2 regions of the Metabacillus sp. 84 genome follow, and region 2 is predicted to be linked to the other one. Evidence: a T-box and tRNA genes for the amino acid it is inferred to sense, from the RefSeq annotation. Region 2 holds a T-box; the other holds one or more tRNA genes.

Region 1 (14,352 bases), on a different contig from region 2:
ATGATACAGTGGGAGAATTGTCCAGTTATGATAATCATCCCGGAGATGAAGGAACTGAGCTTTATGAACGCGAGAAGGATGTTGCATTGAACGAGCACGCCGAAGAAGAATGGAGGGATCTTAACCGCGCCCTCAAAGCTATGGAAAACGGAACGTATGGAACGTGCGAAGTGTGCGGAAAGGATATTCCTGTGGAGCGGCTGGAAGCCATCCCGTCTGCTGTCACATGCAAGGAGCACTCCCCAAATCAGTCCGTCTCTTTCGACCGCCCGATTGAAGAAGAAGTATTAGCCCCTCCATTCGGGAAATTTGTTTATGATGGCTCTGAAGCTTTTGATGCGGAGGATGCCTATCAGGAAACAGCCCGCTTCGGTTCATCAGAATCTCCATCAGATTTCGAATATCCGATGGAGAACTACAATGACGCGTATATTGAATCAGAAGACAACATCGGTTACGCAGAAGATTACGAAAACTTTGCAGGAACAGATATTGAAGGGAAAAATCTGACGGTCTATCCAAATAAACAGCATGAAAAGTACGAAGATGAATTAGACGAATGGGGAATTATGACCGCTTTCGGCGATCTGCCTGCATCCGAAAAAGAGCCATATTCAGAGAAATAAAGGAAAACAGAAAGCCTTCTAAATGAGGAACAATATTCGGGGTCGGAGGAATGCTCCAGCCCCTTTTTTCTGCCTGTCCGGGAGCGGAGCAGAGATCTTGTGCGGCTCTGGCAAAGCTTCCCGGCAGCTAAAGTATAAAAGAAATTTACCATTGGGCTTCGTACACCCTTCATGCATAAGCTATTTGAGCCTATCCTAACGTTTGAATGGTACTGCAATGGTGAAAAGGAATGAGTAAGTTATAAAGGAGGGATATCTATGGTTCGTTCCATTTTCATTTTTGTTTTTACATATGCACTATTTTCGATCAGCGGATTCCTGTTTCAAGTAGATCAAAGCTGGTATGATTCATTAAATAAGCCGGAATGGACTCCTGCTGGAGGTACAATCGGCTTAATTTGGGCCTTCCTGTTTGCACTTATTGCAGCATCCATCACATTGATTGACCGTAAAGCTGGGTTAGGAAAGCTTTCAGGCTTTTTTTGGGCCACCCTGATTGTGAATTACCTTTCCAATCAGCTGTTCAGCTTCTTTCAATTTGCTCAAAAGAATCTTTTAGCTGCCGCGGTAGACTGTGCCGTGGTGGCAATTTCAGCTTTGGTGCTTGCCGTTCTTGTATACAGGATCCGAAAAATAGCGGGTATTCTGCTTATTCCATATGTTTTATGGACGTTCTTTGCTCTCTATTTATCCTATTTGTTTTATTCGATGAACGTTTAATCTCATGCCTGGCTGAGTTTGAAAAGCTTTTTGTTCGCAGTAAAGCCTTTTTCCAGGCGCTCACGGGCTATAGGAAGGGTGCTGCGCCTGCGCGGCGTGTTCCGTCTCAATCAGCCTGCCCCATTCTGTTAGAACAAAACAACACTGGCATAGAAACCCCCCGGTGCTCCCGGGGGGTTTCCATTTCTGCATTTTTTCCTATCCGGATTTTTCAGACAGCCCCCTTGTCATTAGCAAGAGATCCGTTAGCTTAATTCCCATTCTACTAAATAAGGATAAGGATTAATGGCTTCAAATTCAGCGTCATACAACCCGAAATGCAAATGGGAAACAAATTTTCCGCTCGTTCCTTCCGGTCCATATCCAGTATCCCCTACATATCCGATCAGCTGGCCCCTTTTTATTTCGGAACCTGCGTCAATCCCGTCTGCATACTTTGAAAGATGGGCGTAATAAGCGTTAAACCCATCTGGCGTCTTAACGGTCAGCCTCCATCCTCCAAGCTCGTTCCAGCCTTTACGGGCAATGCTTCCATCTGTAGCTGCATATACAGGAGTTCCCTCCTCGGCAAATATGTCCGTGCCTTCATGAACTCTTGCTCCGCCATATTCTCTGGATTTTCCCCAAGTGTCTACAAATGGATGATAGGTTCCTTCTTCCAGAGGAAATATACCTGTATCAAGGGCCGAACGTTTCTCCTCTGTCTTAACTTGAAGCTCCTGACCGGCATAAATGACGTCAGATTGGAGATTATTCAAGGTTTTGAGCGAGGCAGCCGTTGTATGGTACTGTAGAGAAATCCCGCTTAGTGTTTCTCCGCTTTGAACCTTATGTACCAAAGTTCCTTTTACAGACATGTCTTCCCCTAAATCTATTGATTGTCCAGTATAAATCGTATCATCAGAAAGGTTATTGCGCTGCATTAATTCATCGATCGAGCGCTGATGCTCGGCTGCAAGTTCTGAAAGGGTATCCCCTTCTTTTACTGTTATTGTGCTTTCTGCGGATGCCGGCAGCGTAACCGCACCTGCAGAAAGGGCTGCAGCCAAAGCCATTGGAATATATCTTTTTTTCATGTAACCGCATTCTTCCTCGTTGTAATTGGATGACACCTATCACATGAGAGGATTCGATGCTGACAAACCGTTTACATCGCAGTTAAAAAAATTCAATAAAATCGAACTACAAACAAGTGATTTTTCCCAGTTATCGGGGAGTTCCGTCCGGCAGTAATCCTCAACTAATTTCATGCCTTCTCACTAGATTTTGGATAGCTGCTTTGCGATGATTAAAACATCCCCTTTAAACCTCTTACATAAAAAAGTGCTTCCCAGCAGGAAGCACCCCTTATACTTAAATTGGTTTGATTCTCCATATTCCTTCAGCATATTCCTTAATGGTCCGGTCACTTGAAAACGAACCTGAATAAGCAATATTCAGAAGGGACTTTTCCTGCCATTCCCCTTTATTGATAAAGGTCCGCTCTACCCTTTCCTGTGCTTCTGCATAGGAGGAAAAATCTTTTAGTACAAAATACTGATCATTATGAGCAAGCAGCGAATCGAAGATGGCTTCAAACTCTCCCTCTGTTTCGTGAAAAAAGCCATTAACAAGCTGGTCTACTGCCTGGCGAATTCTTGCATCATGATGGTAATACTCAGTTGAACGATAGCCGCCGTTTTCATAATAATCGAGAACCTGCTCGGCTGTCAGGCCAAACGTGAAGATATTGGACGGCCCGACGGATTCCAGTATTTCCACATTTGCCCCGTCCAGGGTTCCAATTGTCAGAGCCCCGTTCATCATGAACTTCATATTTCCGGTTCCTGAAGCCTCCTTAGAAGCTGTGGAGATCTGCTCGCTCACATCCGCTGCAGGAAAAATGGATTCGGCCAGTGACACACGGTAATTTTCCATAAAGACAACCTTTACCATCTGTGAAACTTTCGGATCTGAATTCACCTTTTCTGCTAAGGCATTAATGAGTTTAATGACCTTTTTAGCATAGTAATAGCCAGGCGAGGCTTTTGCCCCAAAGATGAATGTACGCGGATAAACAGTGAAATTGGAATCTTCTCTAATTCTGTTGTAAAGATACATAATATGAAGTACATTCAGCAGCTGCCTCTTGTAGGCATGCAGCCGCTTCACCTGTACATCAAAAATAGAAGATGGATCTATTTTTAAAGAGGATTGCTCAAAGATTTTATGGGCCAGAATCTCTTTACGGGCCTGTTTGATTTGGGCATTCTTTTCCTTCATTCCCTCGTCATATATGAACCGTTTCAGCTGGATCAGGGATTCAGGCTCTTTGATCCACCGGCTGCCGATTGCTTCTGTAATTGCATCAGACAGCTCAGGGTTTGCTTTTAAAAGCCATCTTCTATGGGCAATTCCATTTGTTTTATTATTGAATTTTTCTGGTTCAAACTCATAGAACCGCTTCATTTCACGCATCTTTAAAATATCGGAATGGATTTTAGCCACACCGTTTACACTATGGCTTCCAGCTATCGCAAGATGCGCCATTTTCACAAGACCGTGAGCAAGAATGGCCATATGCTCAATCCTGTTCCAATCGCCCGGGTACCTCTCCCACAATGCTTTGCAATAGCGCTCATTTATTTCTTCAACAATTTGATAAATCCTTGGCAGAAGAGGCTTAAACAAGTAAATCGGCCATTTTTCCAGCGCTTCGGATAAAGTTGTATGGTTCGTGTAGGAGATCGTATGGGTCGTTATATGCCAGGCTTCCTTCCATTCCAGATGCTCTTCATCCAAAAGGATCCTCATTAGTTCAGGAATGGCTAATACTGGATGAGTGTCATTAATATGCAAAGCAACTCTTTCATGAAAATCATGAAGGCTTCCATTCTTTTTCCGATAGGAACGGATGATGCTTTGAATACTGGCGGAAACAAGGAAATACTGCTGCTTCAGCCTTAAAATTTTCCCTTCATCATGCGTATCATCGGGATACAGAAACTCAGAAACCGCTTCTGTTTCACGTTTGTATGTAAGCAGGTCCCGGTGCAGAGGAGGATGATGTGCAGGCTCTGCACTCCAGAGTCTCAGCGTATTAACGGTATTCGTTTCATATCCAATAACAGGCATATCATAAGGCACGGCAACGATTGTTTCTGCCGAAGTATGAGTAAACTCCAGCTTGCCATCTGTTTCCCGGCTCTCAATGGTTCCCCAGAACAAAATGTCCACCGCCTGATCCGGTTTTCGCACTTCCCATATGTTTCCATGGCGCAGCCATTGTTCAGGATACTCTACTTGATAGCCGTCTGCTATTTTCTGGTCAAACAAACCGTGCTTATATCGAATGCCGCAGCCATGACCCGGCAGATCCAAAGAGGCCAGAGAGTCCAGGAAGCAGGCGGCAAGACGTCCAAGCCCGCCGTTTCCAAGCCCGGCATCCGCTTCTGATTCTTCAATTGCGGACAAATTTATGCCAAGCTCCTCCAGGCCTTTTTCAACCACTTCACGAATTCCGAGGTTTAAAAGGTTTTGTCCCATCAGTTTACCCAGCAAAAATTCGATGGATAAGTAATAAACCTGCTTGTTGTTAGCTGAACGGTTTTTCTCGTTTGTCTGGATCCAGTTTGCACTGATGTATTCTCTGACCATAAGGCCTAAAGTGTTGTATTGATCCCTGCTGGATGACTCTCTGAACGTTTTGCCATAGGTCATTTCCAGCCTTTTAAGAAAATTCTTCTGAAAAGACTCTTTACTTGAGAACAATACTCCCACTTCCCATCAGATCAGAATAGAGCTCATAATACTGGCTGGCTGATTTAGCCCAGCTGTAATCCTGGCTCATGGCATTTATGACAAGATCATTCCATAATTCTTTGTCCTCTCTGTAGACCGTGACTGCTCGCCTGATGGTATGCATCATATCATGTGCATTAAAATTCCGGAATGAAAATCCATTGCCTTCTCCGGTAGCTTCGTTATAGGAAAGGACCGTATCGTTTAATCCGCCCGTCTCCCTGACTACTGGAATAGCCCCGTACCTTAGGGCAATCAGCTGACCCAGCCCGCATGGCTCGAACCGAGAAGGCATGAGAAAAATGTCAGCCCCTGCGTAAACCTTGTGTGCTAAGGGCTCATCAAAGCCTATGTGAGCTTTCACCCTTTCAGGATACTTATATTCCATATGCCTGAAATAGTTTTCAAATTCCTCTTCTCCCGTGCCAAGGATGATCCACTGCGTATCTTCATTTACCATCTCCTCCATAACATGCCGGACGAGATCAAGCCCCTTTTGTCTTGTCAGCCTTGTAACCATCGTAATCAGCGGAACATCCGGACGCTCGGGAAGCCCAAACAATTGTTGAAGTGCTGCTTTATTTTCCTGCTTCTTTTCTATTTCGGCGACATCGTATGAGGCTTCAATTAAGGAATCATTGGCAGGATTGTATACTGTGTCATCGATTCCATTAAGAATGCCGTGCAGGGAATCCCCTTTAGACCGCAGCAGACCGTCCATCCGTTCACCGTAATATGGAGTCTGAATTTCATCCATATAAGTCGGACTCACGGTTGTAATGGCGGAAGAAGAGATAATGGCTGCCTTCATAAAATTTACACATTGATAGAATTCCAGTTTGTCCGCAGTAAAATCTTCATGCCCGAGATTCAGGAGATCATAGATGATCTCCTGAGGAAAAATACCCTGAAACTCAAGGTTGTGAATCGTAAAAACGGTTCTGATTTCAGAATAGAACGGATCGGCTGCATACACTTCGTTTAAGAAGTAAGAGACCATTCCGGTGTGCCAATCATGGCTGTGAATAAGGTCCGGCTGAAAATCAATGGCCTTCACTGCCTCCAGAACGCCTCTTGAAAAAAATGAAAACCTTTCCCCATCGTCGTAATGCCCGTAAAGAGAATCCCGGTTAAAATAGTATTCATTGTCCAGGAAATAGTACGTTACACCATCCAACTCGTATTCTTCAATTCCGCAAAACTGCGAACGCCACCCGACAGCCACTTGAACTTCCTTGATCTTAGTCATTTCCGCTTTGTATTTTTCCGGAATCTGGCCGTATTTCGGCATCATGACTCTTACATCAGACCCCATCCGTTTGAGTTCCTTCGGCAATGCTCCGGCTACATCAGCAAGACCTCCCGATTTGACGAAGGGCACACATTCTGCTACGGCAAATAAAATTTTCACGACTTGATCAGCACTCCTTGAACCGAACCTTTTCGAAGCACAATTGGATGCTCCTTTGTTCCTTTAAGAACTTCATGACTGCCGATTTTGACGTCTTTATCCAAAATTACATTTTCCAGCACACAATTTTCTGCTATGGAAGATTTCTGCATAATAATCCCGTTTTTGATGACGGTATCTTTGCCTATGTGGACCGCCCTGAATATAATTGAGTTTTCAACATGCCCTTCAATCCGGCTGCCATTCGCAATCATTGAGTTGCGGACATAGGAAGACTTCAAATATTTTGTTGGCGGCTCATCTTTGACTTTTGTATAGACAGGCGCTGCCTTTGGAAACAGCTCTTTCCAAACATCCGGCTTTAATAAATCCAGGCTGTATCGGAAATACGATTCGATTGAATCGATAACAGAAGCATAACCCGTAAAAGAGTAATCGCAGATGTTAAGCTGAGATCTTCCTTCAGTGACTACCTGATTTAACGTTTTAAGCCCCCGCTCATCGTAGGTAGAAATCAAATCCTTTAACAGAGAAGTTTTGAGCACATACATTTGGAGGGATTTCCCATCCTTTGTGATTTCCGTTACATCACAGCCCATTTCCATATGATGCTTGAGCACCTTGCAGAAATCGATGTTGCAGACCGTATGGCTGTTTGCAATTACCGCGTATTCCTGCCTGCTTCTTTTAAAATAGTCAAAGTGATCTTTAAATTGCCTGAATGAACCGAACTCGTCATACTCATCATGAAGATGTGGAGATGGAAAAAAGAACAAGCCATCACGCTTGCGGTTTAAGTCCCATTCCTTTCCTGATCCAAGATGATCCATAAGTGACCGGTACTGGTATTTAGGGAAGATAGCCACACTGTCCACTCCTGAATTCACCATATTGGATAGGACAAAATCGATTAATCTGTAGCGTCCTCCAAACGGAATAGCGGCCATAGACCGGTTTTGTATTAAATCATCAATATTCTGACTATGCGCCGTAGCATCTATTATTCCAAGCAGGGTATTGTTCATGCTTACCCACCTCTTCCTTTTGTAGTATGTGCCGTTTATTCAGTGACTTCCGCATCGCGGAGGGCCACTTGCTGCTGTCTGATATAGTCCGGAGTAACAAGGAGGACTTCATCGAGTTCTGTATTGGAGCGGATCATCGTACCATCTTCAATCGTCATGCCCTCAGGTACAATGGCATTCTCAATGTATACGTTGTCCCCAATAACCGCATCTGGCATAATAACACAATTCTTTAAAAATGAATCCTTTCCAACCGTTACACCCTGGAAAAGGACGGAATGCTGAATGGTTCCATATACTACGCATCCTTCATTGACAAGAGAATCTGTTACTTCAGCTTCTTCTGAAATGTATTGTGGCGGCTGGTTCGGATTAACTGAATAAATTCTCCAGTCCTGGCTGAACAGGTTAAGCTCGGAATCCTCTTTTAAAAGATCCATGTTTGCATCCCAAAGGCTTTTCACTGTACCTACGTCCTTCCAGTAGCCTTTAAACGGATAGGCAACAAGCTTCTTTTTCTCTTCAATAAGGAGGGGAATGACGTCTTTCCCAAAGTCATTGCTGGAATATGGATTTCTTTCATCCATCTCTAAATATTCTTGAAGGATAGACCATTTAAAAATATAGACGCCCATTGAAGCAAGATTATTTTTAGGATTTTGAGGCTTTTCATCAAAATCAACGACATCCAGCTGTTCATTTGTATTCATTATTCCAAAGCGGTTTGCTTCTTCCCAGGGAACCTCAATTACTGAAATGGAGACATCCGCGTTTCTTTCAATGTGGTAATCCAGCATTTCTGAATAATCCATCTTATAAATGTGATCTCCTGAAAGAATTAATACATATTCAGGATCATACTGCTCCAGATAGTTCAGATTCTGATATATAGCACTTGCAGTGCCCTTATACCATTTTACTTCGGAGGATTCAGCGTATGGCGGCAGTACTGTAACCCCTCCATTTTTTCGGTCTAAATCCCATGCACTTCCGATTCCAATATAAGAGTGAAGAACGAGCGGCTGATACTGGGTAAGTACCCCTACTGTGTCAATGCCGGAGTTCGTGCAGTTGCTGAGCGGAAAATCGATAATTCTGTATTTCCCTCCAAATGGTACAGCCGGCTTTGCCAGATTCTTTGTTAAAGAACTAAGACGGCTGCCCTTTCCCCCTGCCAGAAGCATTGCTACGCATTTCTTTTTCATTGTTGTTCTCCTTTCTCTTTTTAATGGCTCTCAACAAGCTAAAACCAAATGGCGGCACCGTCATTTTAATGCTGTACGGCTGGCCATGAAGTTCCTCAGCTTCGGCTTTCATTTCTTTTCCGTTTATTTGTCCGGATCCACCGAACGAAGGATCATCGCTGTTTAAGATTTCTACATATCTTGTATCAGCAGGCACCCCGATTTTGTAATCGTGGTACACATCGCTTCTGAAGTTGCAAACGGCAATCAGCAGTTCTCCATCCTTTAATCCTCTTCGTATAAATGAGTAGATGCTTTGACCCGCATTATCAGCATCAATCCATTCAAACCCTTCTGGAGAGTGATCCAATTCGTAAAGCGGCCGCTGCTTTTTGTAAATACTCATCATCTCTTTAAAATAGACCCTTGTTTTTCTATGAAGCTCATAATCTTCTAAAAACCAATCAAGCTCCTCCAAATCCTTCCATTCATCAAACTGACCGAATTCGGATCCCATGAAAAGAAGCTTCTTGCCTGGATGGGCGAGCATATATCCCATTAACAGCCTTAGCTGAGCAAACTTTTGCCAATAGTCCCCCGGCATCTTATTTAACAGCGATTTTTTGCCGTGTACCACTTCATCATGGGAGAAAGGAAGAATGAAATTTTCATTGAAGGCATACATAAGGGAAAACGTCATTTTGTGATGAATATCGCTGCGGGCATGCTGATCTGTCTCCATATACTCCAGGACGTCATTCATCCAGCCCATATTCCACTTGTATTGAAATCCAAGTCCTCCCTCGGAAACAGGTGCGGTTACCAAAGGCCAATCCGTAGAATCCTCCGCTATCATCAGTGCGTGAGGGTCGAATTCATGAACCTTTTCATTCAGCTTTTTTATAAAGCTTACCGCGTATGGATTCTCAGCATCTGAATCGGAATTTGGCCAGTACAGCATATTAGCTACGGCATCAACCCGGAAGCCGTCAATATGATATTTCTCCAGCCAGAACAAGGCGTTGGAGATTAGAAAGCTATGTACTTCCGGCTTGCCCAGATCAAAATTGGCTGTACCCCAAACTACATTTTCTCTGTCACTGTAATTGCTGTATTCGTAAACCGGCTCTCCATCAAACATATAAAGGCCGTGTGCATCCTTGCAAAAATGGCCGGGTACCCAGTCCATAATGACGCCCAAATCGTTTTGATGACATAGGTCAATCAGTTCCATAAACTCTTCAGGTTTGCCATACCTGCTGGTAGCTGCAAAGTACCCTGTTCCCTGGTACCCCCAGGACCTGTCAAAAGGATGTTCAATCACCGGCATTAATTCTATATGCGTGAAACCGTGTTCAATAACGTACGGTATCAATTCATCCGCAATTTCCTTATACGTATAAAAACTTCCATCGTCCTTCTTTTTCCATGATGCAAGATTTAGTTCATATATAAAAAACGGCTTTTGATAAACAGTCTTTGCCTTCTTTTTCTTTTGCCACTTCTGATCATTCCAGGTATAGCCGTCAATATTGGCGATTACCGAAGCAGTGTTCGGTTTTACTTCAGAATAAAAAGCAAAAGGGTCTGCCTTGAGCAGTCTTGATCCATTTCTGGTGATCAGCTCATATTTATACACATCACCTTGCTTTAAATCAGGGAAAAAACCAGACCATATTCCTTCTCTGCTCACCTTTTCAAGTGAATATCCGCTTCCCTTCCACTTATTAAAGTCTCCGGCTATCCTGACATCCTTCGCATGCGGCGCCCAAACAGTAAATTGGACTCCATTTACCCCGTTAATTGCTTTTAAATGGGCCCCGAATTGTTCATAGCTCTTAAACAGATTTCCTTCATGAAACAAATGAACTTCAAAATCTGTAGGACTGGCAATCATCCAGAATGAACCCTCCTTTGCTAATTAGAGTGTATCTCAATCTATATACCCCTATTTCTCTTTCTTAATTCACTAATAAGTGAAAAATCCCTTTTGTGCAAACGCTTTTATATTTTGACATAATCCTACAAACTCCATGTACTCTCATTATAAACATTATTTTTCAAAACAATTGCTGGAAAAGAATAGAAAAAATAGAAAGAAAGTTCGCGAATAATAAAGTCTCTTTTATAACGCACAGTTATAAGTATTATTTTACAAACATATGAAAGTGCAAATAATGTCGAAGAATATCGTATTTTTTTCCAGTCTCCGATGAGAAATCAGCTGATATCGCAGAGCAAACAGAGAAGGATAGTCAAAAATTCGTTGCAACTTTATGAAATTTGTATTATAGTTCTAAAAACTAGTTACCGGGCTAAGGGGTGATCTGATGCTAAAGTTAGTGGAGCCTGACGAGAGGTATAGAGAAGAATATATGGATTTCTACAGGGATTGGATTCACTCCGGTGAAAAAGTTGTCCCATGGGTCGTTTCTGAAGACCCTTCTGATTTTTTTGATTATATACAAGAATTAAAGGCACAGAAACTGGAAGAAAACGCCCCGGAAAATTTTGTTCCTCACTCCACCTATTGGCTGCTGACCGAATCAGGGAAACTGGTTGGAGCTGCAAATGTAAGGCACAGGCTAAATGAGTATTTAAGGATACGCGGGGGCCATATTGGCTATGGAATCAGGCCATCAGAAAGAAAAAAAGGATATGCAACTGCCATTCTGTCGATGACTTTGGAGAGGATCAAAAAGCTGGGGTTATCCGAAGTGTTGGTTACGTGCGATAAGGACAACATCGCTTCGGAAAAAACAATTCTAAAGAACGGTGGAGTCTTCGAAGCAGAGTTCATAGAAGAGGACGGTAATGCAATAAAGCGCTTCTGGATCCAAAATAAATAAAAAACGCTGCGATTGCAGCGTTTTTTATTTATGACCCGTACGGGATTCGAACCCGTGTTACCGCCGTGAAAGGGCGGTGTCTTAACCGCTTGACCAACGGGCCGTATTAATAATAGATGGCGGAGAAGGAGGGATTTGAACCCTCGCGCCGCTTACACGACCTACACCCTTAGCAGGGGCGCCTCTTCAGCCACTTGAGTACTTCCCCGCAAATATAGAGAGGATCTGTGAAAAAAATCCACAAACCTGACTGATGCCTATAAGTATGATGGCTCCGCAGGCAGGACTCGAACCTGCGACCGATCGGTTAACAGCCGATAGCTCTACCACTGAGCTACTGCGGAACAAAATAAATGGGCCTGAATGGACTCGAACCATCGACCTCACGCTTATCAGGCGTGCGCTCTAACCAGCTGAGCTACAGGCCCATATTCAATGGAATTGGAATTGGAGCGGGTGATGGGAATCGAACCCACTACATCAGCTTGGAAGGCTGAGGTTTTACCAGTAAACTACACCCGCATTCTATGGGGCGACTGATGGGAATCGAACCCACGAATGTCGGAACCACAATCCGATGCGTTAACCACTTCGCCACAATCGCCATAAAAAAATGGTGGCTCGGGACGGAATCGAACCGCCGACACATGGATTTTCAGTCCATTGCTCTACCGACTGAGCTACCGAGCCATCTAGCTTCGGCTTTCACTAAGCTTAAATCTCATCGTCAGCTCCCCCGTTCCCATCCACTCGTATCTAGATACGGAGCGGTGTTCACTAGGTCGCTTCCCTGAATTTCTTGCTTATTAAAACCCTCTAGCATTTAATATAGATTATCTTATGTATCAAGAAAACGTAAATGGCGGTCCGGACGGGACTCGAACCCGCGACCTCCTGCGTGACAGGCAGGCATTCTAACCAACTGAACTACCGGACCATTTTGGTTGCGGGGACAGGATTTGAACCTGCGACCTTCGGGTTATGAGCCCGACGAGCTACCAGACTGCTCCACCCCGCGATAATAAAAAGTATTAAGTTTAGCTATGCTCATTGTTTGTAGACTGTCCTCGCCTCAGGAAGCAAAATCAAGCAGTGTCTCGGCGAGTACAACTCGAAGCTTATTCGTGGAAGCAGCGCTCGTTGCTCCACCCCGCGATAATAAAAAGTATTAAGTTTAGCTATGCTCATTGCCTGCAGAAAATGGAGGAGGAAGAGGGATTCGAACCCCCGCGGGGTTTGACCCCCCTGTCGGTTTTCAAGACCGATCCCTTCAGCCAGACTTGGGTATTCCTCCGTGCAAGGGAAATGGTGGACCTTGTAGGACTCGAACCTACGACCGGACGGTTATGAGCCGTCTGCTCTAACCAGCTGAGCTAAAGGTCCCTGTATGGTAGCGGCGGAGGGGATCGAACCCACGACCTCACGGGTATGAACCGTACGCTCTAGCCAGCTGAGCTACGCCGCCATATAGGTTATTATAATTGGTGGAGCCTAGCGGGATCGAACCGCTGACCTCCTGCGTGCAAGGCAGGCGCTCTCCCAGCTGAGCTAAGGCCCCAATTATGTAAAATGGTCGGGAAGACAGGATTCGAACCTGCGACCCCTTGGTCCCAAACCAAGTGCTCTACCAAGCTGAGCTACTTCCCGAAATATAATGGCGCGCCCGAGAGGAGTCGAACCCCTAACCTTTTGATCCGTAGTCAAACGCTCTATCCAATTGAGCTACGGGCGCTTAATAAAAGTGCCGAGGACCGGGATCGAACCGGTACGGTAGTCACCTACCGCAGGATTTTAAGTCCTGTGCGTCTGCCAATTCCGCCACCCCGGCGCTGTAAAAATGGAGCGGAAGACGGGATTCGAACCCGCGACCCCCACCTTGGCAAGGTGGTGTTCTACCACTGAACTACTTCCGCGTAAACATGGTGCGGATGAAGGGAGTCGAACCCCCACGCCCGAAGGCGCCAGATCCTAAGTCTGGTGCGTCTGCCAATTCCGCCACATCCGCTTACTGTATAAAAATCGAATGGTGAGCCATGAAGGACTCGAACCTTCGACCCTCTGATTAAAAGTCAGATGCTCTACCGACTGAGCTAATGGCTCCTTATATTACCTACACCCAGAGCATGTAAGACGCCCCAATCTCAGAAAGCTTATTCAAGCAGCAGCTCCATTTGGGCGCTGATGCTTCGCTTCGAAGATCACTCGATCGTGCTCTGCCGACTGAGCTAATGGGTCATTCATTTACACTCTCTCAGGTTATACAATACCCTGTGAATGGTGCCGGCAAGAGGACTTGAACCCCCAACCTACTGATTACAAGTCAGTTGCTCTACCAATTGAGCTACACCGGCCAAGTACGAATTACCGAAGTATAGGATGGTGGAGGATGACGGGATCGAACCGCCGACCCTCTGCTTGTAAGGCAGATGCTCTCCCAGCTGAGCTAATCCTCCATATAGTTTCGGCTTGCGATGAGCGGCGCATTGCGTTGTCGTCTTCACTCGTTCGCATCCTCACGCACTCATGTGCGCTCCGGGGCTCTCTCCTTCGGCTCCTAGCACTGCTTGCTCCTCCCAACCCTCTTACGTTCACTTTGTTGGGTGATGCTTTCGGCTTGTGATGAGCGGCGCATTGCGTTGTCGCTTTCAGTCGTTCGCATCCTCACACACGGATGTGCGATCCGGGGCTTACTCCTTCGGCTGCTGGCATTGCCTGCTGTTCACAAACCTCTTAAAAGAAAAAGATACGCCTGGCGGC
Region 2 (14,352 bases):
AGATTCCGCAAGCTCGACAGCCAGATTAAGACCGGTCTGTCCTCCTAATGTGGGAACAAGGGCATCCGGCTGCTCCTTCCTGATGATATTGCTGACAAATTCTGCAGTAAGCGGTTCAATGTACACATGATCTGCAATTTCCGTGTCTGTCATTATGGTAGCCGGATTGGAATTGACAAGAACGACCTCATATCCTTCTTCTTTAAGAGCAATACAAGCCTGTGTGCCTGCATAATCAAATTCAGCTGCCTGGCCTATAACGATGGGGCCAGAACCAATTACAAGGATCTTTTGAATGTCTGTGCGCTTCGGCATTATCGATTCCCTACCTTCCGTTTCGTTTCAATCAGTTCCATGAATTCATCAAACAGCCCGTTGGCATCCTCCGGACCAGGTGAGGCCTCCGGATGATACTGCACAGTGAAAGCTGCCAGGCTGTTATGTTTTAGCCCTTCAATTGTCCGGTCATTGAGAGCAAGATGTGTAACTTCAAGATCTGTATGAAGCAAGGACGCTTCCCTGACTGTGTACCCGTGATTTTGCGAGGTGATGGCGACTTTTCCCGACTGCAGATCCTTTACAGGGTGGTTGGAGCCGCGGTGTCCAAACTTCATTTTCTCTGTGTCTGCCCCGCAGGCGAGAGCAAAGAGCTGATGCCCAAGACAGATACCAAAGAGCGGGACCTTCCCCAAGACGCCTTTTATCATCTCAATTCCTTCCGGGACATCCTTTGGATCCCCGGGGCCATTCGATAGCATAATGCCATCCGGATTCAGCTGAAGAACCGCTTCTGCTGAAGTATTGTGCGGCACAACCACAACATCACAATGTCTCTTGTTCAGCTCTCTCAAAATCCCGTGCTTCATTCCAAAGTCCACGAGCACAACCCGCCGCCCCCGACCTGGACTTGCGTAGGGAGTTTTCGCTGATACTCTCTCCACTTGATTGACCGGGAGACGGACGGCTTTCAGCTTTTCCAGTACTTCTGCCGGGTCCGCATTTCCAGAGATGAGGGCACCCTTGAGCGTTCCGTGGCTGCGGATGATTCTCGTAAGCTTCCTTGTATCAATTCCGGATAAGCCCGGGATGTCTTTCATTTTCAAGTATTCATCAAGCGAATAACCGCTCCTCCAATTAGAGGGAAAAAGGGAATGCTCTTTTACAATCAGACCGCCTGTAAAGGGGGTTATGGATTCAAAATCATCCCGGTTGATGCCGTAATTTCCAATCAGCGGATACGTTAAGGTCACAATCTGTCCGCAGTAGGAAGGATCTGAAAGGATCTCCTGATATCCGGTCATTCCTGTATTAAAAACAATTTCTCCAATCGAGTCTCTTTCACTTCCAAATCCGTTTCCTTCAAAAACGGTCCCATCTTCCAGTACAAGCAAACGCTTCATGTCCGGACTCCCCTTTCATCAAAAACAATGTTTCCTTCTGCTATCGTTACTACAGGCCATCCGCTGCAGCTCCAGCCTGCAAATGGAGTATTTTTTCCTTTTGAAAGAAATCCGGCGGGATCAATTGTTCTTTCTTCTGCCAGATCAATCATCACAAGGTCTGCTGGCGCCCCTTCTGAAAGGGTTCCATACGGCAGTCCAAATGTTTCGGCAGGACGGATCGTCATCCATTTCAACAGCTGGCCTAACGTCGCTTTCCCTGGTAAAACAAGATGGGTATATAAGAGCGGGAAGGCCGTTTCAAGTCCTGTGATTCCGAAAGGAGCGAGTTTTATTCCTTCCGATTTTTCTTCAGCAGTGTGAGGCGCATGATCTGTTGCGATCAGATCGATTGTTCCATCGAGCAAGCCTTCAAGCAGGGCGTCACGGTCCTCTTTTCCTCTAAGCGGGGGATTCATTTTAAAATTCGGGTCAAGCCCGGGGATATCCTCGTCACACAGCAGCAGGTGGTGGGGCGTTACTTCCGCTGTGACATTGATTCCCGCCCTTTTTGCATCTCTCACCGTTCTGACGGATTCTTTCGTACTGATGTGGCAAACGTGATAATGACACCCCGCTGCTTCAGCAAGCAGGATATCCCTGGCAATATGTACAGACTCACAAACAGAGGGAATTCCATTCAGCTGATGTTTTTCAGCAAATTCCCCTGCATGCACGGCTCCTCTGTTGATTAAGGAGTTGTCCTCACAATGTGCTGCGATGCTCAGATTTGCTGCTGCCGCTCTTTTCATCGCCTCAAACATCATTCCCGCTTCCTGAACCCCCACCCCATCATCTGTAAGGGCAAAGGCTCCTGCTGTTTTTAAAGCGGTAAAGTCTGTGAGCTCCTTTCCAGCCTGTCTGACAGTGATGGATGCGTATGGCAGAACTCTTACTGATGCCTTCTGACTGATCCTCCTGATCAGCTTTTCCATTTGCTCTTGATGATCCGGGACAGGGCGGGTGTTCGGCATGGCTGCAATGGTTGTGAATCCGCCCCTGGCTGCTGCCTTCGTTCCGGTTTCAATGGTTTCTTTGTGCTCGCCTCCCGGTTCCCTTAAATGGACATGTACATCCACAAAGCCTGCGGAAACGAGATGACCGGATGCATCGATGACTTGATGGTCCCCTGCCTCAAGCTGTGGCGCGGCTTTAGCTATTTTTCCGTCTTCGATCAGAAAATCCTGCTTTAGAAAATTCCCTCCGTCGTCTAAAACTTTTGCGTTTTTAAGAATATAAGACATGGTGATTCTCTCCTTTATTCAGCATTTTAGAAGCAAGTGAGCGTGCTAAGCAGGCCATTCGGACATACACTCCGTTTTCCATTTGCCTGAAAATTCTGGAACGGCTGCACTCAACAAGGAAGTCATCGATTTCCACCCCTCTATTGACCGGGGCGGGATGCATGATTATTGCCCCCGACTTCATTCTTCTTTCCCGCTCTTTCGTTAAGCCATATGAAGCAAGATAAGCATCCGGGCTCTTTATCGCAGCTGTATGCCTTTCATGCTGAATGCGGAGCAGCATGACAGCATCCGACTGCTCGATCGCTTCATCCGTGCTTGTGATCCTTCCAAAAGGATTGGCCGGGTCCTGCCACTCAGGCGGTCCCGCAAACAACACCTCAGCCCCGAGTCTTGCCAGGGTTTCTGCGTTGGATTTTGCTACGCGGCTGTGTCTGATATCCCCGTGGATGCTTACAGTCAGGCCTTTAAAGCATTTAAATTCCTCATGAATGGTCATTAGGTCCAGCAGAGATTGAGTGGGGTGATTTCCGCAGCCGTCACCAGCATTTAGGATAGGAATGCTGACCCGTTCCCTTAAAGAATCAAAATACCGGTCAAGAGGATGGCGAATAATAACGGCGTGGGCCCCAATCGCCTCCATCGTCCGGACTGTATCATAAAGGGTTTCCCCTTTTTGGACGCTCGAGCTCTCCGCCTGAAAATTCAAAACATGGAGACCCAGTTTTTTTTCAGCCACTTCAAAGCTGAAGCGTGTTCTCGTACTCGGCTCAAAAAACAGATTGGCAGCAAAAACCGGTTCAGCCCTGAGAGAAGGAAGGTTCCCTGCTTTCATCCTACAGGCCAGTTCAACAATCCAGTTGATCTCTTCCAGGGAAAGTTCCGACATGGTTAACAAATGCTTCATCTTCTTCCTCCTTCAGTTTTTATAAAAAAACACCCTGAACATACCGGTTCAGGGTGCACGAAAGCAGAAGGGCCAGCCGGCCATTCTTTACACCCTTGCAAGCCTCTCCGGACTTTTTTAAAAGGTATGAGTATTTAGGAAACAGCAGATTTTTTATGATCTGTTTCCTTTTCAAGATGAAGCGTATCCGCTCCCGCCTTGCCGGGGAGCACAGCATTCAGGATAATGCCGATGATTGCCGCGAGCGCCATGCCATGCAGTTCGAAGCTTTCGCCGACTTTGATGACCGCTCCTCCGATTCCGATCACCAGAATGACCGAGGAGATGATCAGGTTCCTTTTATCGCCCAAATCCATTTTGCTGTCAATCATCATTCTGAGACCGGAGGATGCGATGATTCCGAAAAGAAGGATGGAGACCCCTCCCATCACTGGAGTGGGAATGGAACTGATTAAAGCCGAGATCTTCCCGATAAAACCGAACGTAATGGCAAGGACGGCAGCACCGCCAAGAACATATACACTGTAAACCCGGGTAATCGCGAGTACTCCAATGTTTTCACCATAGGTTGTATTCGGAGGCCCCCCCAGCAGGGCCGCAGCCATCGTCGCAAGTCCGTCTCCTAAAATCGAGCGGTGCAGGCCAGGTTTTTCTACTAAATCTTTGCCAATGACATTGCTTAAAACCATTTGGTGTCCAATATGCTCTGAGAGCGTTACAAGGGCTACCGGAGCCATCAGCAGGAGGATCTGCCAGGTAAATTGCGGCTGATAATCCACAAACGGGATGGTGAAATCGGGCACCTGAATAAATCCTGCTTTGATGACTTTGCTGAAATCCACGATTCCGATTGCAAGGGAGTAAAGATAACCGGTGAAAATACCAATCAGAACCGGAATCAGGCTGAAAAATCCTTTAAAGAAGATAGAACAGATAACGGTTACGGCAAGTGTCACCAGTGCTGCAGAAAAGTAAAGCAGACTGTAATCACCCGCAGGGTTGTTGGTTGCCATATCGACTGCGGTTCCGGCCAGTCCAAGCCCGATGACGATGATGACAGGTCCAACTACAACCGGCGGAAGCATTCTGAGAATCCAATTGTGGCCAGTCGCCTTAATTATGAGCGCTACCGCAGCATATACAGCACCTGCAAGCATGCTTCCGACCATAGCCGCACCCGGGCCTCCTCCGGTCTGAGCCGCCACGAGCGGGGCAATAAATGCAAAGGACGAGCCGAGATAAGCCGGCACCTGGAACTTGGTGATCAGCAGAAATATGAGAGTCCCGACACCGCTTGAGATAAGTGCAACAGCGGGATCCATCTTCACGAGAAACGGAACCAGAATTGTGGCGCCAAACATAGCGAAAAGGTGCTGGAAGCTTAAAGTGAGCCAAACGGGAGCTTTTGGTTTTTCATGAATGTCTAAAACGATTTTTTCATTTTTCATCTATCTCTCTCCTCCTAAAAAAACCTCTTTGCCGGATTCAGCAAAGAGGTACACAGAAATACACGCATCTTAAAAACAGATGCTGATTCCGGTTCTCTTTGCCGTCTCACGGGACTGCTTTAAAAAGAACTAGCTATTTTTTTCATAGATGGATACAGAGTCGCTTTCATCGACTTCTTCCATTTCAACCACTATCTTTTCAGAGCTTGAGGTCGGGATGTTTTTCCCTACAAAATCTGCCCTGATCGGCAGCTCCCTGTGCCCCCTGTCAACCAGGACGGCGAGCTGGATGGCAGCCGGCCTGCCCATGTCTACAAGAGCATCCATTGCTGCCCTGACCGTTCTTCCTGTGTAGAGCACATCATCAACGAGAATCACTTTTTTATCCAGGATCGGCTCCGGGACATCCGAACCTTTTACGAGCGGTTCCTGATTGCCCGTCTTCTTAGTCAAGTCATCGCGGTACAGGGTAATATCAAGCTCCCCGATTGGAATGTCTTTTCCCTCAATCTGGCGGATTTTCTCCTGCAGCCTGTTTGCGAGATAAATCCCCCGTGTTTTAATTCCGATCAGGAGACAATCATCTATGCCTTTGTTTCGTTCAATGATTTCATGTGCAATTCGGGTTAGAGCTCTGCGAATCGCCTGTTCGTCCAGCACAACCGCTTTTTTGGACATAACGTCTGCCTCCCTTCAAATAAAAAATGCCCTCTCATCCTGTTGGGAAAAGAGGGCATGGGAGTACCATTGTTTAATCATTAACCGTACCCTTCCCAGCCTCACAGGACTGAAATTAAAGGTTCTATTCAACTAAAGTTATTATGTCAAAATCATTCCTGCCTGTCAACGGTTATTTCTCAAGCTGTGTTAAAAGCTTGCTGAAATACTCAGGCAGCGGTGCTTCGAACTCCATGTACTCGCCGGTCCGGGGGTGATTGAATCCCAGGACGCCTGCGTGCAGCGCCTGTCCTTCAAGCGAAAGCGTTTTTCGCGGTCCGTATTTCGGATCTCCCGCGAGCGGATAGCCAATGTATTTCATGTGTACACGAATCTGGTGGGTTCTTCCCGTCTCCAGCTGGCATTCAATATAAGTAAAATCTTTATAACGGTCCAGCACTTTAAAGTGAGTGACAGCATCCCGGCTGTTTTCTCTCGTAACCGTCATGCTTTGGCGGTCTTGCTTATCCCGGCCGATCGGTGCGTTGACCGTACCTTGATCATGCGATATATTTCCATGCACGAGCGCTTTATAGCGCCGGGTAACACTTTTTTCAACGAGCTGGTCTACCAGCGATTCATGAGCAAGATCATTCTTTGCCACCATCAGCAGCCCGGATGTATCTTTATCAATGCGGTGGACAATCCCGGGACGCATCACCCCGTTTATACCTGAAAGGTCATTGCAGTGCGCCATCAGGCCATTTACAAGAGTGCCTGTCACGTGTCCGGGTGCAGGATGAACCACCATACCCTTCGGCTTATTCACCACCAGAACGTCACTGTCCTCATAGTAAACGTCCAAATTCATTTCCTCTGCTTCAACATTCAATTCTTCGGGCTCCGGGATCTCGACTGAGACCTGATCTCCTTCTGCCCCTTTATAATTGTTCTTTACTGCCTGGCCATTAACCAGCACCAGCCCGCTTTTCATAAGAGACTGAATTTGTGTTCTTGACCAGTTTTCATTTATGGCAGAAAGGATTTTATCGAGCCTGTCTCCAGCCTGCTCTTTATCAATTGTATACTCATGGATGTCCATTACTGTGCTTGCCCCTCTTTTTTCTCATTTTTACTGTCGATTAGCATTTGAATAAATAAAAGTGCCACCCCAATGCATAAGGCAGAGTCTGCTATGTTAAATATTGGAAAATTATAGGAGAAAATAAAGGTTTGTATAAAATCGACGACCTCCTGGTAACGGACCCGGTCGATAAAATTTCCGATGGCTCCCCCAAGCATCAAACCTAATGAAGCTCCTAAAAGTCCCGCTTTCAGAACAAACTTTTGAATATAGTACACGATTGCTGCGGTCACCACAATCGTAACAATGTAGAAAAACCACATTTGCCCCTGAAGAATTCCCCATGCGGCACCTTGATTGCGATGGGAAGTAATATAGAAAAAATCTTCAATAACAGGAATGCTTTCCCCGATTTCCAGGTTTTGGACAATCAGCCACTTTGTGAGCTGATCAAGAATGATTACCGCAACTGCTATTATGTAGCTTACTAAACGCACGTACGTTCCCCCAGGCATTCAAATTAGATACAATGAATTTTATCATAAAAATTTGAAAAGAGTAAGGAATAGAGAAAAAAACCGTTCAACTGTGTGAACGGCTATAGTAAACCATTTCTCCCGCATAATCTGAATTGCCGTTTGGTGAATAGGGAAGTGACTTTTTCTCATACTGATCCAGGTAGGAAAAATCATGAACGTTTCTTGCCGTCGGCAAATATTTCAGACTGGAAATTGGCAGGGACAGGCCAGTTTTTTCACAGAACCCGTAAGAGCCGGTATCCATTTTGCTTAGCGCGTGTTCGACATCCCTCAGCTCTTCTTTAACATGATGCAAAATCGTTCCATTGTGCGCTCCATCATGGTCTGATTCAAACATAGAGTGGTGGAACAACCGCTCCTGAAGCTCCTTCCGCATTAATTCAAGCTCCTTTCGGATCGAAAAAAAATCATTGCTCAATGCGGCTCAACTCCTGCTGTAAGGTTTGTAAAAATAGTTTATCCGTTCAGCGGAGTCTAACCCTGTTCATTTTTTTCCACAGATGACTATTGCCGGGAAACGAGGAGCTGTTTCAATCAAATAAGGGAGTTAACTGTGTTTAAAAAGGGGCTGCCGAGTAATTCCTTTTGAATTTTAATGAAAAGCTCTGTTAAACTTGGCTGTTGATTGCAGCTAGCAGGCGCTCGCTTATCCAAGGACTGGGCGGTGAGCCTCCTCCTCGCTTAGCTTTTAGCTCGGAGTCTCACGCCTTCCGCTCCAATCAACAGGTGTGAAAAATCAACACGATGCTTTAACAAAGCCTAATGAAAAGAGCTGTTGACCTGACTGATTTTCACTTCAGGCCGCTCAGCAGCGGGCGTAGCGGGTGGTAACCTCTTGGGAAACTTGGAGGTAAGCACCTTGCGCTTCAAACAGCCACACCGGCCGGTTTGGATCAAAGCGATTTTCACAAATAAGCCCCCGGAATGACCCGGGGGTTTTTTGTTTCTATATTTTCCATTGAAAGGACTTTTTAGACAGCCCCTTCCATTGGTTAAGATGTATATTCTTCTTTTACTATGCTTGCACAGCGGGCGCACAGACCTGGATGTTCAAGGTCCTTTCCTGTTTCAGGCGTTACAATCCAGCAGCGCTCACATGTTCCGCCCTCGGCCGCCTCAACAGTAATCTTCATGTTGCTGAAGTGCTGCGCATGAGCCGGAGCCGAATTCAGATCTCCGCCAATTTCAAAGCCCGAGACAATGAAGAGCTGCTTTAAATCCTCTTCGACTGACCCAAGAAGCGCTGCCGTTTTATGGTCTGGATAAAGTGTGATCTTCGCAGTCAGTGACTTGCCAATGACCTTCTCACTTCTGGCGTTTTCAAGAGCTTTTAGAACATCGTCGCGAAGCGTCATAAAGGCATCCCATTTTTCCTCAAGCACTTCAGCATTTTCGATCTCCATGCTTTCCGGCATATCCGTCAGCTGTACACTCTTTGCCGCTTCGGAGTCAATATGCTCCCAGACTTCATCTGCTGTGTGAGGGAGGATAGGCGCCGTAAGCTTTGTAAGTGCGAGCAGAGTTTGATGAAGGACCGTTTGGATGGCACGGCGGTCCGGGTGATCTTTCCCTTCAATGTATAGAACATCCTTTGCAAAATCAAGGTAAAAGGAGCTCAATTCAATCGTAAAGAAGTTATGAACTGCATGATAGATCACGGCAAATTCATACTCTTCATACGCTTTTTTCACTTTATCAATGAGCTTGTTAAGCTTTACGAGCATGTAGCGGTCAACATCCCGCAGATTTTCCCAGTCTGCTGCGTCTGCCGGAGTAAAATCGGCAAGGTTTCCAAGAAGGAAGCGGAACGTGTTCCGGATTTTCCGGTATACTTCAGCGACCTGCTTAAGAATAGCGTCGGATACCCGTACATCTGCCTGATAGTCCACGGAAGCGACCCATAAGCGGAGAATGTCCCCACCGAGCTGGTTCATTACTTTGGAAGGCAAGACAACGTTTCCGATCGATTTACTCATTTTTCTGCCCTGGCCGTCCAGTGCAAACCCATGGCTAAGCACCCCTTTATAAGGCGCTTTGCCTGTTACAGCTACAGATGTGGACAAGGAGGAGTTAAACCAGCCTCTATACTGATCCGAGCCCTCCAGATAAAGATCAGCCGGCCGCTTGAGATCTTCACGCTCATGAAGAACTGCCTGGTGGGAAGAACCCGAATCAAACCAGACGTCCATTATATCCATCTCGCGGGAGAACGTGCCGTTCGGGCTTCCTTTATGTGTGAATCCCTCAGGCAGAAGATTTTTTGTTTCACGCTCAAACCACACGTTGGAGCCGTGTTTCCGGAATAGACCGGATACGTGGCTGATTGTTTCATCTGTAATGATCGGCTCGCCATTCTCTGCATAAAAAACAGGAATCGGAACTCCCCAGGCGCGCTGTCTGGAAATACACCAGTCTCCGCGGTCTCTAACCATATTAAACAGCCTGGTTTCTCCCCAAGCAGGGACCCATTTTGTTTCTTTAACAGCTTCCAGCAATTCAGACCGGAAATCTTTAATGGATGCAAACCATTGGGCCGTTGCTCTGAAGATGGTTGGCTTCTTTGTTCTCCAGTCATGCGGATAGGAGTGGGTGATAAAGGAAAGCTTCAAAAGCGCCCCGTTTTCCTGAAGCTTTTCGGTGATGGGTTTGTTCGCTTCATCGTAAAAAAGCCCTTCAAACCCGGGAGCTTCCTCGGTCATTACTCCTTTTTCATTGACTGGGCAAAGCACATCAAGGCCATACTCTTTCCCGACTAAAAAGTCATCTTCCCCGTGGCCAGGCGCCGTGTGAACGCAGCCAGTACCGGCATCTGTCGTAACATGCCCGCCAAGGACGACGAGTGATTCTCTTTCATAGAGCGGATGTTTCGCAGCTATCCGGTCCATTTCCTTCCCTTTCAGGGTTCTGACGGTTTCGAAGTCCTGCCATTCAAGCTCTTTCGCTACGGAGGCAAGCAGCTCTGTGGCAACTACATATTTCGCGTCATTTGCCCGCACGACGGTGTATTCAAGATCTGGATGCACAGCAATTCCAAGGTTCGCTGGAATGGTCCATGGAGTTGTGGTCCAGATGACAATTTTTTCATCCTCCTCCAAAACACCTTTTCCATCTGCTACGTCAAACGCAACGTAAATAGAGGGAGATTTTTTATCCTGATACTCAATTTCAGCTTCTGCAAGGGCTGACTCACTTGAAGGAGACCAGTAAACAGGCTTTAAACCTTTATAAATATACCCCTTTTTAGCCATTTCTCCGAAAACAAGAATTTGCTGCGCTTCATATTCAGGTTTCATCGTGACATAAGGGTGATCCCAGTCTCCTCTTACCCCCAGACGTTTAAACTGCTCGCGCTGGCTTTCAATTTGAGTCCAGGCGTATTCTTCGCAAAGCTTTCGGAAATCTGCTACAGACATTTCCTTGCGGTTCACTTTTTTGTTTTTAGTCAAAGCCGTTTCTATCGGAAGACCATGTGTATCCCAGCCCGGGACATAAGGGGCGTTATAGCCGCTCATCGATTTGTAGCGGACGATAAAATCCTTTAGAATTTTATTAAGTGCATGACCCATATGGATATCACCGTTGGCATAGGGAGGGCCATCATGCAGAATAAATAGAGGACGGTCCTTCGTATGCTCCTGAACCATTTTGTAGATGTTCATTTCTTCCCATTTTTCCTGCATTTCCGGTTCTCGCTTTGGCAGATTGCCGCGCATAGGGAACTCCGTTTTTGGCATAAGCAGCGTATTTTTATAATCCATTCCGTTTCCTCCTAAAATAAAATACAAAAAAGCCTTCTCATCCCTGTGGAAAGGGACGAGAAGGCTTGCTTCACGCGGTACCACCCTTATAGACACGCAAAAAACGCATCCGCTTAAGCATTCGTATCGGGAATGATGCGCCTTCCCTACTCAGTTTTTCAGGAAGGAACTCAAGGGTGATGTTCGTCTGAAAACTTTACCCGGGCTCCCACCGCCCCCGGTTCGCTGAATAAAGGCTCCATTCAGATTACTATCCCTGTCATCGTCGGTTCATATTTCGATTGTGCTCAAATTATATGCGAATATCCGGCAAAAAGTCAAGGACGGTATTTTGCTTCTTCATCCTCGCCGGCATAAACAGCTTCCACTTCGTATTCGAGCAGATGATCCCAATCATCATTCTTTAAAAGATCAAGCTGTGCTTCAATCAGCATCTGGAAACGGGTGCGGAATACTTTAGACTGTTTTTTAAGCTCTTCGATATCCATGGCAATTCTGCGGGATTTCGAAAGGGATTCATTAATGATGCGGTCGGCATTTTTTTCGGCTTCCTTTATGATCAGCTTAGCTTCCTTTTGAGCATTGCGCTTTACTTCTTCAGCCGTTTCCTGTGCAATCAGAATGGATTTATTCAAGGTTTCCTCAATGACCGTATAGTGGCTCAGCTTTTCTTCCATATCTGCAACGCGTGCTTCAGACTCTTTCTTGTCACGGATGACCATTTCATAATCTTTAATAATCTGATCCAGAAACTCATTTACTTCGTCTTCATCATAACCGCGGAACCCTTTATTAAATTCCTTATTATGAATATCAAGCGGTGTTAAAGGCACTATAGGCCACCTCCATATGTATCGGTATACGTCCCTGCATACCATTATAATTCATTATTCGTGAATTTTGGGGCAAAACCTCCAAATTTCACGATTATTTTTGCCGCCCATAGTGCATTCTGATCTTGTCTTTTTTCGTCCGGCCAAGAATTTCTGTGATTTTGCTTCTGCCATACCCTCTTACAGAAATTGTGTCCCCTTCCTGACACTCCATTGCCCCCTGCTCTGCTGTGCGCCAGTTTACCTTAATATGCCCTGCCTGCAAAAGGGGCTGAACCTTTTGCCGCGAAAGTCCATAAATCGCAGCGGCTACTGCATCAAGGCGGAGAGAACTGACAGTCGCCGATGCCTCATTCCAGCTCTCCGTCACGGCAATGGCATTAGAGAAGCTGATTTTTTTCAGCTCCACTTTAGATTTCCCAATTTCAGTTAGCTGAAGCCTCAGGAAATCATCCATTTCCTTTGCCGCCACAAGCTGAATGACTTCGTTTTCCATCAATATATCTCCGTATTTGGAACGCTTAAGTCCAATGGACATTAACGCTCCAAGCACTTGAGGGTGTTCAAGGGCTACAAATTTTGCAGGGTAGCTGATTTCGTATAGGATCAGATCAAAGTCTTCTTTCCCGGGTTTCATGTAATCAGGATGAATAAGAGCTCTTTTTCTCTCTGCTCCAGGGGCGCCGCCGTCGAAAGCTGCTTTAGTCTCCATTTGATCGCCTACAATTGACTGTACGATTTCCTGCTCCCTGGGGTCCAAAAAGTCCGTAAGTTTCGCACTGTAAGAGCTTTGGACGAAATCCTTCCAGCCCATTACTTTTTCAACAAAATCCCGCTCATCTTCTCTGAAATGCTGAAATAAATCTGTCATGTTATCACCGTTTCTATATAATGGGTGCTTCGTTCACGTTTTACCTAAGGCGTAAAAGTAAAAACACGGATACTCAGCTATCAAGTGCATTCACTTAAACTGGTGCCGTGTTTTCTCTGCACACATAGAAAAAGGGACTTTTTCGTCCCTTTAAATCAGCTGATCATATTGTATAAAGACCATAGACCGCCTTGTGCAAGATTCAGAACAAGGATGGCTACAATTGGAGAAAAGTCGATCATTCCGAAAGATGGAATGATTCTACGGAAAGGCTCTAAAAACGGTTCGCAGATTGAAGCGAGAATTTCTCCAAATTTAGTTTCTCTCGCGTTCGGAAACCAGGACATCAGAATGTAAATGATGATGGCGTACGAATAAAACCGCAGCAAATACCCTAATACTGTAAAAACAATGCTCATTGTCCATTACCACCTTTGAGGTTCATCTTCAACTGCCAGTTCAGAGATTGTGCCCGATACATCTACGTTATCAGGCGTACAAAGGAAGATATTCAGCCCTACCTTCTGTATATCTCCGCCTATCGCATAAACTGTTCCACTCAGAAAATCGACGATTCGTTTCGCCTGATCATGCTGGATGCGCTGAAGATTCACGACGATTGCCCGGCGGTTTTTCAGCTGATCTGCAATATCCTGAGCTTCCGAATAAGCGCGGGGCTCGCATAAAACTACTTTAGAGGATTTTTGCACACTTTGCAAACTAACGACATTTTGTTTGCCTTCTTTTTTTGCTGCCGGCTGCTCGGCAGATCCATATTCCTCTTCAAATGTTTGTTCTTCCTGGTACTCGTAATCCTCTTCATCCAGCACAAAAAAATTCTTAAAGCGGTTTTTAATACTCATGTTTACACCTCCTGGTTTATCCTACAAGGGAAGAGCCGATTCGAATAAACGTAGCTCCCTCTTCGATCGCAACTGTATAATCATTTGACATCCCCATTGAAAGATCATCACAAGGGGCGTGGCTCAATTCCATAGCCTTCACTTTGTCCCTAAGCTGCCTTAAAGATTGGAAGGTCTGCCGGATGAGCCCTTTGTCATCCGTGTTTGGCGCCATGGTCATGAGTCCTGAAATCAGGATATTCGGATATTCCCTGCACGCCTCGATGAAGGGGATGGTTTCGTCCGGAGACAATCCATGTTTGGATTCCTCGCCAGAAGTGTTTACCTGCACAAAGCATTTAACGGGAGCGTCTGCCCGTTTATCAATTTCTTTTGCAAGTGAGAGCCTGTCCAGTGAATGTATGTAATCGATCTTATCAATAACATTTTTCACTTTTCTCGTTTGAAGAGAGCCGATAAAATGCCAAACCGCCCGGTCCCCAATACGGTCAAATTTGCCGGAGAGACCTTCATCCCTGTTCTCTCCGAGATGAAGAATTCCCGCTTCAACCGCTTCCTCTGCCCGGTCTGCTGTCACATACTTGGTTACTGCCACTACATGGACATCTTTACGGTTCCTGCCTGACCGCCTGCAGGCTGCTTCAATATTCCCAATGATTGCAGTCAGATTTTGTTTTACTTCCAATCAGGAATCCTCCTCTTTTAAACC

The links. A T-box is a leader RNA that pairs with one kind of tRNA and senses whether it is charged. The one in region 2 lies ahead of ileS (isoleucine--tRNA ligase), so its partner is inferred to be a tRNA-Ile.
Region 1: it encodes a tRNA-Ile, which carries the amino acid that the T-box ahead of ileS (isoleucine--tRNA ligase) is inferred to sense. The anticodon was not compared.

What each region holds. Positions count from the first base shown of each region.
Region 1 is NZ_JBNILN010000002.1:368-14,719, reverse strand. Features, by position in the region: gene ACQCV8_RS04620 (yteA family sporulation protein) at 1-626, shown strand, start outside; gene ACQCV8_RS04615 (TspO/MBR family protein) at 885-1,346, shown strand; gene ACQCV8_RS04610 (LysM peptidoglycan-binding domain-containing protein) at 1,592-2,422, opposite strand; gene ACQCV8_RS04605 (glycogen/starch/alpha-glucan phosphorylase) at 2,700-5,096, opposite strand; gene glgA (glycogen synthase GlgA) at 5,083-6,537, opposite strand; gene ACQCV8_RS04595 (sugar phosphate nucleotidyltransferase) at 6,534-7,562, opposite strand; gene ACQCV8_RS04590 (glucose-1-phosphate adenylyltransferase) at 7,598-8,767, opposite strand; gene glgB (1,4-alpha-glucan branching enzyme) at 8,712-10,643, opposite strand; gene ACQCV8_RS04580 (GNAT family N-acetyltransferase) at 11,077-11,595, shown strand; tRNA gene ACQCV8_RS04575 (tRNA-Glu) at 11,627-11,698, opposite strand; tRNA gene ACQCV8_RS04570 (tRNA-Ser) at 11,713-11,803, opposite strand; tRNA gene ACQCV8_RS04565 (tRNA-Asn) at 11,865-11,939, opposite strand; tRNA gene ACQCV8_RS04560 (tRNA-Ile) at 11,950-12,023, opposite strand; tRNA gene ACQCV8_RS04555 (tRNA-Gly) at 12,044-12,117, opposite strand; tRNA gene ACQCV8_RS04550 (tRNA-His) at 12,124-12,199, opposite strand; tRNA gene ACQCV8_RS04545 (tRNA-Phe) at 12,210-12,285, opposite strand; tRNA gene ACQCV8_RS04540 (tRNA-Asp) at 12,456-12,532, opposite strand; tRNA gene ACQCV8_RS04535 (tRNA-Met) at 12,537-12,613, opposite strand; tRNA gene ACQCV8_RS04530 (tRNA-Ser) at 12,797-12,889, opposite strand; tRNA gene ACQCV8_RS04525 (tRNA-Ile) at 12,902-12,978, opposite strand; tRNA gene ACQCV8_RS04520 (tRNA-Met) at 12,984-13,060, opposite strand; tRNA gene ACQCV8_RS04515 (tRNA-Ala) at 13,078-13,153, opposite strand; tRNA gene ACQCV8_RS04510 (tRNA-Pro) at 13,166-13,242, opposite strand; tRNA gene ACQCV8_RS04505 (tRNA-Arg) at 13,251-13,327, opposite strand; tRNA gene ACQCV8_RS04500 (tRNA-Leu) at 13,338-13,423, opposite strand; tRNA gene ACQCV8_RS04495 (tRNA-Gly) at 13,434-13,508, opposite strand; tRNA gene ACQCV8_RS04490 (tRNA-Leu) at 13,516-13,600, opposite strand; tRNA gene ACQCV8_RS04485 (tRNA-Lys) at 13,620-13,695, opposite strand; tRNA gene ACQCV8_RS04480 (tRNA-Thr) at 13,871-13,946, opposite strand; tRNA gene ACQCV8_RS04475 (tRNA-Val) at 13,973-14,048, opposite strand; rRNA gene rrf (5S ribosomal RNA) at 14,343-14,352, opposite strand, start outside.
Region 2 is NZ_JBNILN010000004.1:262,126-276,477, forward strand. Features, by position in the region: gene carB (carbamoyl-phosphate synthase large subunit) at 1-315, opposite strand, end outside; gene ACQCV8_RS10260 (carbamoyl phosphate synthase small subunit) at 315-1,400, opposite strand; gene ACQCV8_RS10265 (dihydroorotase) at 1,397-2,683, opposite strand; gene ACQCV8_RS10270 (aspartate carbamoyltransferase catalytic subunit) at 2,667-3,590, opposite strand; gene ACQCV8_RS10275 (solute carrier family 23 protein) at 3,725-5,038, opposite strand; gene pyrR (bifunctional pyr operon transcriptional regulator/uracil phosphoribosyltransferase PyrR) at 5,168-5,716, opposite strand; gene ACQCV8_RS10285 (RluA family pseudouridine synthase) at 5,889-6,797, opposite strand; gene lspA (signal peptidase II) at 6,797-7,276, opposite strand; gene ACQCV8_RS10295 (TraR/DksA family transcriptional regulator) at 7,362-7,736, opposite strand; gene ileS (isoleucine--tRNA ligase) at 8,311-11,076, opposite strand; T-box leader at 11,125-11,348, opposite strand; gene ACQCV8_RS10305 (DivIVA domain-containing protein) at 11,394-11,909, opposite strand; gene ACQCV8_RS10310 (RNA-binding protein) at 12,004-12,780, opposite strand; gene ACQCV8_RS10315 (YggT family protein) at 12,936-13,199, opposite strand; gene ACQCV8_RS10320 (cell division protein SepF) at 13,206-13,643, opposite strand; gene ACQCV8_RS10325 (YggS family pyridoxal phosphate-dependent enzyme) at 13,660-14,328, opposite strand; gene pgeF (peptidoglycan editing factor PgeF) at 14,329-14,352, opposite strand, start outside.